Pseudolabrys taiwanensis: one gene and its partner. The protein of the gene in region 1 binds, or shares a complex with, the protein of each later gene. Links are inferred from orthologs where the notes say so. Each region holds a gene or a part of one and is shown in the gene's direction. Other genes may lie near its edges.

The links.
Region 2: the proteins of DW352_RS05065 (region 1) and dnaN are in contact, whole or in part, in a cryo-EM structure (PDB 8GIZ), measured with the Escherichia coli proteins. The link is inferred for Pseudolabrys taiwanensis from one-to-one orthologs.

What each region holds. Positions count from the first base shown.
Region 1 is NZ_CP031417.1:1,067,614-1,073,601, reverse strand. What follows is about bases 1,676-4,625. They hold DW352_RS05065 (DNA polymerase III subunit delta'), read left to right. Parts: upstream 1,676-2,609; coding sequence 2,610-3,641; downstream 3,642-4,625. Other genes in these bases: DW352_RS05055 (DUF6481 family protein), read right to left, coding at 4,578-4,625; DW352_RS26690 (hypothetical protein), read right to left, coding at 4,331-4,492; DW352_RS05060 (phosphatase PAP2 family protein), read right to left, coding at 3,646-4,269; tmk (dTMP kinase), read left to right, coding at 1,945-2,613; DW352_RS05075 (D-alanyl-D-alanine carboxypeptidase family protein), read left to right, coding at 1,676-1,786. In the rest of the region: DW352_RS05080 (septal ring lytic transglycosylase RlpA family protein), read left to right, coding at 1-490; more of DW352_RS05075, read left to right, coding at 566-1,675; more of DW352_RS05055, read right to left, coding at 4,626-4,970; DW352_RS05050 (PhoH family protein), read right to left, coding at 5,091-5,780. UniProt on the Escherichia coli protein: Part of the beta sliding clamp loading complex, which hydrolyzes ATP to load the beta clamp onto primed DNA to form the DNA replication pre-initiation complex.
Region 2 is NZ_CP031417.1:3,671,157-3,675,454, forward strand. What follows is about bases 1,520-4,298. They hold dnaN (DNA polymerase III subunit beta), read left to right. Parts: upstream 1,520-2,239; coding sequence 2,240-3,358; downstream 3,359-4,298. Other genes in these bases: dnaA (chromosomal replication initiator protein DnaA), read left to right, coding at 1,520-1,929; DW352_RS17430 (endonuclease domain-containing protein), read left to right, coding at 3,437-3,808; recF (DNA replication/repair protein RecF), read left to right, coding at 3,956-4,298. Also shown: more of dnaA, read left to right, coding at 487-1,519. UniProt on the Escherichia coli protein: Confers DNA tethering and processivity to DNA polymerases and other proteins. Acts as a clamp, forming a ring around DNA (a reaction catalyzed by the clamp-loading complex) which diffuses in an ATP-independent manner freely and bidirectionally along dsDNA.

The sequences.
Region 1 (5,988 bases):
CCGCGGGCCCTATGTCGGCAACCGCCTCATCGATCTGTCGCACAAGACGGCGGACTTGCTCGGCTTCCATGGCCGAGGCGTCGCCAAGGTGAAGGTCGATTATATCGGCCGCGCGCCGCTCGAGGGGTCGGACGACCGCAAGCTGGTGGCCACGCTGCGCGAGGGCGCGCCGGCGCAAGCGCCGGTGATGGTCGCCTCGGCCGGCAAGAACTTTGCGCCGGCCTATTTCGATTCGCGGCCGATGTCCCAGATGGCCGCGCGTGCGCCGGCTTTGCCGCCGGAACGGCCGTATCGGCTGGGCGACGAGAGCGAGCATCGGACGGTGACCGCCGCCGCCGTGCCGGCCCGCACCAACCCGGATTTCGCGCTGGCCTCGACCCGCTCCGTCGATTCGGTGCCGGCGGAGCGTATGGCGGCGCCGACCTCGGCCTATGCAGCGCCGGCCGTCGAGAGCCGCAGCGGCTTTATGAGCGGCCGCGGCCTTTACTGAGCCGCATTTTTTCGCCACATCATTGCCATTGTCCCCGCCGGGCGCGATCGCTTCCGGCGATATGAGCATTTGACGATGGCCCTTGGCTTGAAGATCGCACGCGTGGCTGTTGCGGCGCTGGTGACGGCCGGTCTGCTGGCGAGCCCGGTGCTGGCCCAGCGCGGCCGCGATGCGACCGCCCAGCCGAAGAAGGACGAGCCGCAGATCACGGCGCCGCATGCGATCCTGATCGACGCCGAGAACGGCGGCGTGCTTTACGAGCGCGATCCCGACAAACTCATCTTTCCCGCCTCGCTCGCCAAGCTGATGACGGCCGAATACGTCTTCCACGAGATCAAGGAAGGCCGCATCAAGCTCACCGACGAATATCCGGTCAGCGAGAACGCCTGGCGCAAGGGCGGGGCGCCCTCCGGCACCTCGACCATGTTCGCGGCGCTGCATAGCCGCGTCAGCGTCGACGATCTGCTCAAGGGGCTCGCGATCCAATCGGCCAACGACGCCTGCATCGTGCTTGCCGAAGCCATTGCCGGTAGCGAGGCCGAGTTCGCCGCCAAGATGACGCAGCGTGCGCGGCAAATCGGTTTGACGCAGTCGGTCTTCACCAATTCGAACGGCTTGCCCGATCCCGGCACCAAGGTGACGACGCGCGAACTCGCGACACTCGCGCGCGAAATCATCCTGAACTATCCCGAGTTCTACAAGTATTTCGGCGAGCCGGAATTCACCTGGAACAAGATCCGCCAGCACAACCGCAACCCGCTTTTGCCGATGGGCATCGGCGCCGATGGCCTCAAGACCGGTTTCACCAAGGACGCGGGCTACGGTCTGGTCGGCTCCGCGGTGCAGAACGATCTGCGGCTCATCGTCGTGGTCAACGGCCTCAAGACGCCGAAGGAGCGCGCCGAGGAAGCCAAGAAGCTCCTCGAGTGGGGCTTCAAGAGCTTCGAGCAGCGCCTGCTGTTCGCCGACGGCCAGGAGATCGGCGCGGCCAAGGTCTATGGCGGCGCGTCTGGCCGCGTGCCGCTGGTCGCGACCGGCGCGGTCAAGGTGATGATGCCGAAGGCCGGTGGCGATAAGCTGATCGCGCGCATTGCTTATACCGGGCCGGTGCCGGCGCCCGTCACCGCCGGTCAGCAGATCGGCAGCCTGAAAGTCTGGCGCAACGACAAGCTCGTGCTTACGCAGCCTTTGAAGGCGACCGAGAGCGTCGCCAAGGGCTCGCTGTCGCAACGGGCCCTGGATGCGGTGACCGAGTTGGTCATCGCCCTGTTCCGCTCGGGGGCGGAGCGGTTATGATTGTGTTGTCATTCCGGGACGGCCCCAACGGGTCCGCGCGAAGCGTGGCCCGATGGCAGGCTCCGGGCCGGACCCGGAATCCGGCCATAAGGAGAGAACATATTGCTGGATTCCGGGTTCGCTCGCTGTGCTCGCGCCCCGGAATGACGGGAGTCTGAATGCGCGGACATTTCATCACCTTCGAAGGCGGGGAGGGCAGCGGCAAGTCCACCCATGCCGCGACGCTCGCGGCGCAGCTGAAGGCGCGCGGCGTCGAGGTGGTGCTGACGCGCGAGCCGGGCGGCTCGCCCGGCGCCGAGGTGATCCGCCACATCATCCTCTCCGGCATCGCCAAGCCGCTCGGCGCCGAGACCGAGGCGATCCTGTTCGCCGCGGCCCGTGACGATCACGTCAAAAGCACCATCCGCCCGGCCTTGGAAGCGGGCAAATGGGTGATCTGCGACCGCTTCATCGACTCCACCCGCGTGTATCAAGGGGTGCTCGGCAAGGTCGACGCCAAGCTGATCCGCGGGCTCGAGCGCGTCACGGTCGGGGGGTGCTTTCCCGAGTTGACCTTCATGCTCGACGTGCCGGCGCCGGTCGGGCTCGCGCGCGCCAAGACGCGGCGCGGCAATGCAGGTGCCGATCGCTTCGAGGCGGAGTCAGTCGAATTCCACGAGCATCTGCGCAGTGCTTACCGCGCGCTCGCCGATCGTGAGCCCAAGCGCATCATCGTGATCGACGGCCGCGCGCCGCGCGAGGTGGTGGCCGAACGCATCTGGACCACCGTGCAGCAGCGCTTTGGCGCCGCGCTCGATCGGCCCACGGCCGAGGCGGTCACGCCGTGAGCGAAGCGAGCGACGACGACCTGCCGCATCCGCGCGCGACCAATGTCCTGTTCGGCCACGCCGACGCCGAGCGCGCGCTGCTCGATGCCTATAAGAGCGGCCGCGTGCCGCATGCCTGGCTGATCGGCGGCCCGCCCGGCATTGGCAAGGCGACGCTCGCTTACCGCTTCGCGCGCTTCGTGCTGGCGCATCCCGATCCGCAGGCGGCCGAGGTGCAGAATGCGACTTCGCTCGCCGTCGATCCCGACAATCCGGTCGCGCATCGCATTGCCGCACAGGCGCAAGGCGACTTGCTCGCGCTCGAGCGCGTGATCAACGAGCAGACCGGCAAGCTGTACACGGTGATCCGTGTCGATGACGTCCGGCGCACGGTGTCGTTCTTCGGCTCGACCGCGGGCGAGGGCGGCTGGCGCATCGCGATCGTCGACTCGGTCGACGATCTCCAGCGCGAAGGCGCCAATGCGCTGTTGAAAGTGCTGGAGGAGCCGCCGGCGCGCACATTGCTTCTCCTGGTGAGCCACGCGCCGGGCCGCGTGCTGGCCACCATCCGCTCGCGCTGCCGGCGCCTGTTGCTGCGGCCGCTCGACGAAGCCGATGTGGTCGCCGCCGCAGCGGCGGCCGGCGGGCGCAGCGCGGACGACCCCGAACTCTTGGAAGCGGCGCGCGCGGCGGGCGGCAGCGTCGCGCGCACGCTTGCGCTGCTCGACGGCGCAGCGCTCGGTCTGCGCCAGCGCGTGCTCGACCTTATCGCGCAGTTGCCGAATCCGGATCCGCGCGCGCTGCACGCGCTCGGCGATGCGCTCGGCGGCACCGATCCGGCGACGCTCGAAACCTTCATGGACCTGGTGAACGATTGGCTGTCGTCGCGGCTGACGGACGCAACGCAAGATAAGCGGCGTTTGGCGGCGGTGGCCGAGACCTGGGACAAGGTCAATCGCGCGGCGCGCGACGTCGAAATCTACAATCTCGAGCGCAAACCGCTGGTGTTCAACGTCTTCGGCGCGCTCAGCGACACCGCGCGGGCGTAATCGCTCAAGCCTTCAGGCGCCAGAAGGCGACCGTCATCCAGCCGATCGAAGTGCCGAGGAAGGCGCCCGCGATCATGTCGCTAATGAAATGGAAATCGGCGCCGATCAGCCCAACCACGACCGCCGCGACGGCCAGCGCGTAAAGCGGTCGCCCCTTCGGCAGCATGATCCACGGCACCGAGACCAGTGCGCAGATCGCTGCGGTGTGGCCGGAGGGGAAGGAGCCGTAGCCAGCGCCGCCATGGAAGAAGTTGAAACCGTAGACGCCGTCGCGGATGAAGGACGGATTGTTCTGCACGAAGGTCTCGGGCCAGGTTCGGCCGAACACGTATTTGAGTTCGCTCTTCGTGATCTCCGTCACCAGCACGCTGATGCTGGTCAGCACAGCGACGGTACCGACATGCGCGAGCGGGCGTCCGCTCAACACCCACAACCCTGCAGCGAAGAACGCAACACAAGCCAGCGGCGCGAGCGGCTCCGGGATGTAAGTCAGTGTCGCGAAGGTGCCCTGATACGCGTGGTAGGCGTAGGCCATCTGTGCGACCGGCCGGTCGAGCCACAGATACGAGCCCGCGCCAACCACCGCCGTCGCGGCCAAGCTCGCGCTCCACGTACCGATCGCCCGCATACCCACCCCGCGTCAAGACGGCGCAGTTGTGGCGGGAAGAACGGACGATCGCAATAGCGTTCTACATAGGCCGCATCGACGGCCGTGGCGGCTCGTGTTCGGCCTTGCGCTCGAACTCTTCGGCCAGCTGACGCAGGGCTTCAGCGACGAAGGGATCGGCTTGGTCGGTGGCGCTGCGGCGGCAATGTTCTGCTTGGCTGAGAAGATACTGTTGAGCGGTCATTGGGCGGGTTCCGGTTTGCCGGGACGTTTTTGTTCGCCCCCAACAACGCCAAGGCCCGCCCTCGGTTCCTGACGGAACCTACCACTCAGTAACCGCGGCGACGCACTTTTTTGGCGGCCTTGCGGGCAGCGTAACGCGCATCGCGTGCAGCCTTCTGCTCAGCCAGCAGGCGCGTTTCGGCTTCCGCCTTCTCGGCGGCAATCATCGCTTCCAACGCCTCGGCTTCACGGCGGGCGACCTCGGCACGTTCGGCTTCGATGGCGGCCAGACGGGCGAGTTCAGCCTCGCGGGCCTTCTTCTCGGCATCACGGACGGCCTGGCGAGCCAAGCGGGCTTCGTGAATGGCCTGGCGCTTGGCGCGCTGCTCTTCCACCGCCGGATCGACGGCAGCGGCACGGAACTTCTCGAGCATCGCTTTCTTGACGGCAGCAGCATCGCGGCGACGCTGCTCGATATCGGGGGTACTGAAGGCAGCCATTGATTCTCCTCGTGACGGGCTTCAACCAGCCATATCGCCCGTCACGGCGTCATGTTCAACCTCCGGAGGGCCGCTGCCCTCCGGAAATTGTATCAAATAACGGTATCGGCCGGTGACAGCCTAAATCTTTGCCTCCTCGAAGGCCTGCACCCACATCGCGCAGATGCCGGAGCGCACGATGTCCTCGTGCGTGAACGAGACCACCGGCACGGGCAGGTTCTGGCGCGCGATCATGTCGATCACCACGCGCAGGCCGCTGTCGGCGGCGAGGTCGCACTGGCTGACGTCGCCGTTGATGACGACGGTGCAGTCGTCGCCGATGCGGGTGAGGAAGGTCTTGATCTCCGCCGGCGTGCAGTTCTGCGCCTCGTCGAGCAGCACGAAGGAATTCTTCCACGAGCGTCCGCGCATCACTTCGAACGGCACCATCTCGATCGAGCCGTTCTTCAGCGCGATGTCGAAGGCCGCCTTGCCGATACGGTCCTTGATCGCATCGGTTACCGGGACGGCCCAGGGCGCGAACTTGTCCTGCAACGAGCCTGGGAAGAAGCCGAGGGAGCGGCCGCATGGGACATTCGGCCGCGTCAGGATGATCCGGTCGATGCGGCGGTTGCGGTAGAGGTCGGCGGCATGGGTCGCGGCGACCCAGGTCTTGCCGGTGCCCGCGGGCCCGAGAACGATGACCTGGGGCGACCTGCGAAGAGCGTCGAGGTAGTCGGCCTGGGTAGGGTTGAGCGCCCTGATCGGCGGCAGGGAACGCTCGGTCTCGAATTTATCCTGAAAGTTTATGATCTCCGCGGATCCAAGCATACGTTCATGACGGCGCTTTTTCTTCGCGAGGTTCTTACCCAAGGGCCTGATCCTTTCGGTGGACTTAAGGTGAGTTGCAAACGCCAACAGCCCGCGAACGCCGAACTCGGACAAGGCCGAGAGCGGGCGCGCGGGTACAACAGGTGCTGTAAGAGGGAGGGGCTGATCGGCGGCCGCAAGGCGGGCATTCGGGGTTCTGTGGGTCCCG
Region 2 (4,298 bases), 2.6 Mb from region 1 along the record:
GACGTACGTAAGCTTGATGGATGATGCGAAGACTGAGGAACTGATCCAACTACCGTGTAGTTGAGCACGTAACTGATCCGGGCCCCCATTGCCCGAAGAACATTTGAGGGGGATGACAATGACAGATGCAGGGACAGTGTCGGCGACCAAGTCCGACCGCGTTGGACACGAAGTGTTCGATGCTTGTCCGTGTTGTCCTGTCGTGCCGTCATTCTCCTCCTACGTGGATTCCCTGACGCCGTTGTCGCTGATGCGTGTCCGGGGCATCCGCGGAGCGGTTTCCCCACCCGCGGGTTGAGACGCAAGGCTCTCTCGACCGCGGCCGCTGTCAGCTCGGGCATGATGCCCGCTGCATGTACCGTTGCCTCCAAAGAGATCATCGAGTGAGTAGTTGCGTCGCGTATCCGGCGTGTCGGCGGCTGTATGCCGCTTGTGCCGGGGCCACCCGAGTTCATTTCAACAATAGAAGCGGATAGAGCAGGTAGAATGTCGAACGCGGATCAGGATAGCTGGTCACGAGTCAAAGAACGTCTGCGCGCCGAAGTCGGCGACGACGTTTATTCGAGCTGGTTTGCCCGCATGGACCTGGAAGGCATCGAGGATGGCGGCGTCCGCCTCTCGGTTCCGACCCGCTTCCTCAAGAGCTGGATCCAGTCGCACTACGCCGAGCGCGTGCTCGCCTGCTGGCAAGCGCAGCAGCCGGAAGTCGGCCGTATCGAACTGATCGTGCGCTCCGCCGTGCTGAAGCCGGCCGCGCCTGTGGTGAAGAAAGCCGAGCCGATGCCGGCTGCCGTCAGCAATGGCAGCGGCGCTTATGCCGGCATCAACGGCAACGGTCATGGGCGGGTGTCGACTGTCGGCGACCCGGGCATGCACGATGCGCTGGGCGGCTCGCCGCTCGATCCGCGCCTCACCTTCGAGAGCTTCGTCGTCGGCCGCTCGAACACGCTCGCGCACGCCGCCGCCAAGCAGGTGGCGATCGCGCGCCGCAACGATCCCGTGATGTTCAACCCGCTTTACATCCATGCGGGTGTCGGCCTCGGCAAGACGCATCTGCTGCAGGCCATCACCTGGGCCGGCAACGCGGCGGGCGAGCGCAAGGTGCTCTATCTTACCGCCGAGAAGTTCATGTACGGCTTCGTGTCGGCGCTGCGCACGCAGACCGCACTCGCGTTCAAAGAAGCCCTTCGCGGTATCGGCGTGCTGGTGATCGACGACTTGCAGTTCCTGCAGGGCAAGTCGACGCAGGCCGAGTTCTGCCACACGCTCAATGCGCTGATCGATGCCGGCCGTCAGGTCATCATCGCCTCCGACCGGCCGCCGTCCGATCTCGAAAGCCTCGACGATCGCGTGCGCTCGCGTCTGGCCGGCGGTCTCGTGGTCGAGATGGGCACGCTCGGCGAAGAACTTCGCCTGGAAATCCTCAAGGCCCGCGTGCTCGCGGCCCGCGCGCATCATCCGAGCTTCGACGTGCCGCTGCCGGTGCTGTCGTATATCGCCAAGACCGTCACGCATAACGGCCGCGACCTCGAAGGCGCGCTCAACCGCCTGCTGGCGCACAACAAGCTGACCGGTCACCCGGTGACCCTGGAGATGGCCGAGCGCGAAGTGCGCGACCTGATCCGGCCGCAGGAACCCAAGCGCGTCAAGATCGAGGACATCCAGCGCATCGTCGCGCGGCAGTACAATGTTAGCCGCTCCGACCTGTTGTCCTCGCGCCGTACGGCCAACGTCGTGCGCCCGCGTCAGGTGGCGATGTATCTCGCCAAGACGCTGACCCTGCGCTCGCTGCCGGAGATCGGCCGTCGCTTCGGTGGCCGCGACCACACCACCGTTCTGCACGCGGTGCGCAAGATCGAGGGCCTCGTCGGCAACGACGTCGCGCTCGCCGAGGAGATCGAGATCCTGAAGCGCCAGCTGCAGGAGTAAAAGGGGTCTCGTACCGACGTCTGACCGTCACCCTGAGGTGGCCGCCGCAAGGCGGCCCTCGAAGGGGGACAGCCCGTGCCCGTCATCCTTCGAGGCTCGCTTCGCTCGCACCTCAGGATGACGGATCAGGGGCCACAGCCGCGGCGCTGCCCTGTGGACCGCCTGGGGATAGGAGCGGGGAGCAAAAACGCGCCCTTGCGCATTTGCCCCGCTCTTGCCACCTTTGCCCCCCGGCGCCCGCATTCCGCGGGCGGCCGGCTTGGTGTCACGCCCGTTCCCGGGCTTATTCCGGCGCCTAAGCGGGTCTTCCATGAAAGTTACTGTCGAGCGTGCTGAACTGTTGAAGTCGCTGGGCCACGTCCACCGCGTGGTCGAACGGCGCAACACCATCCCAATTCTCGCCAACGTGCTGGTCAAGGCCGACAAGGGCGCCCTGAGCCTGAAGGCGACCGACCTCGACCTCGAAGTCACCGACACCATCGCCGCCGAGGTGACGCCGGGCGGCTCGACCACCGTGCCGGCGCATATGTTCTACGACATCGTGCGCAAGCTGCCGGACGGCTCGCAGATCGTCATCGAAGGGTCCGGCGACCGCGCCGTGCTGTCGATCCGCGCCGGACGTTCGCGCTTCACGCTGCAGACGCTGCCGGAGAGCGACTTCCCCGATCTCGCCGCCGGCGAGATGACGCATTCGTTCAAACTGCCGGCCGCCGACCTCAAGCGGCTGATCGACAAGACCCAGTTCGCGATCTCCACCGAGGAGACGCGCTACTATCTCAACGGCATCTACCTGCACGCGGCGGGCGCGGCCAATGCCGCGACCTTGCGCGCGGTGGCGACCGACGGCCACCGCCTCGCGCAATGCGAATTGCCGCTGCCCGAGGGCGCGGCCGGCATGCCGGGCATCATCATCCCGCGCAAGACCGTGGGCGAAGTGCAGCGCCTGATCGACAGCGGCGAAGGCGAGATCGCCATCGAGTTGTCGGCCGGCAAGATCCGCTTCACCATCGGCCCGGTGGTGCTCACCTCGAAGCTGATCGACGGCACCTTCCCCGATTACGGCCGCGTCATCCCGGTCAACAACGACAAGAGCCTCGTCGTCGACAAGAAGGACTTCGAGGCGGCGGTCGACCGCGTTTCGACGGTGTCGAGCGAACGCGGCCGCGCGGTGAAGCTGTCGATCACCGGCGGACGGCTGGTGCTGTCGGTGACCAATCCGGATTCAGGCAGCGCCACCGAAGAGCTCGAGGTCGACTACGATTCCGAGCCGCTCGATATCGGCTTCAACTCGCGCTACCTGCTCGACATCGCCGCGCAGATCGAGGGCGAGGTGGCCGTGCTCAAGCTTGCCGATCCGGGCTCGCCGACCCTGATCCAGGACCGCGACGCCAAGGGCGCGCTCTACGTGCTGATGCCGATGCGGGTGTAGCGCCGTCGCCGCTTGCTCGGGTACCCTCTCCCCTTGCGGGAGAGGGTGGCGCGCGATAGCGCGCCGGGTGAGGGGTCGGTGCCAGCAGGCTTTCACCATCGTCCGACGGCGAAGAAGAGCCGCAGCTTCGCGCGGCAGATGCGCCGTGCTCCGACCGAAGCCGAAGCCAGAATGTGGCGGCTGCTGCGCGACCGCAGACTCGCAGGGTTCAAGTTCCGTCGCCAAGTACCGCTGGATGGCTCCATCATCGACTTCGTTTGCTTCGACCACCGCATCATCATCGAAATTGACGGCAGCCAGCACTTCTCGTCACCACGCGATCAAGAGCGGGATCGGCATTTTGCGCGCGAGGGATTTCGCGTCCTTCGCTATTGGAATAACGAAGTTCTGCAGACACCCAATTCCGTCTTGGAAGACATTTTCGCGCGTCTCACGAATGGCACGGACTGACCCCTCACCCGGCGCGCGCCCGAACTCGGCTATAGCCGAGTTCGGCACTTTAGAGTGGTCGAAGTCGGATAAATCCGACTTCGACTGCGCGCCACCCTCTCCCGCAAGGGGAGAGGGTCGGCTGCGGCCTATGGCGCGGCACAGCCAATGACCGCTGCCTTCATCCGCCGCCTGACGCTGAGCAACTTCCGCAGCTATCACGCCGCGCAGGTGAGGCTCGACCGCGCCGGTCCCGTGGTGCTCACCGGCGCGAACGGCGCCGGCAAGACCAATATGATCGAAGCTATCTCCATGCTCGCGCCCGGCCGCGGCCTGCGCCGCGCCACCATGGACGAGCTGGCTTTTTCGGAAGGCGGAGGCACTTGGGCGATCAATGCCGAGATCGAAGGCATGCTCGGCCTTGCAACGCTCGGCACCGGCATCGATGCGCCGGCGGGCGAAGACGGCTCGACGTCGCGCAAATGCCGCATCGATCGCGAGCCGGTCTCGT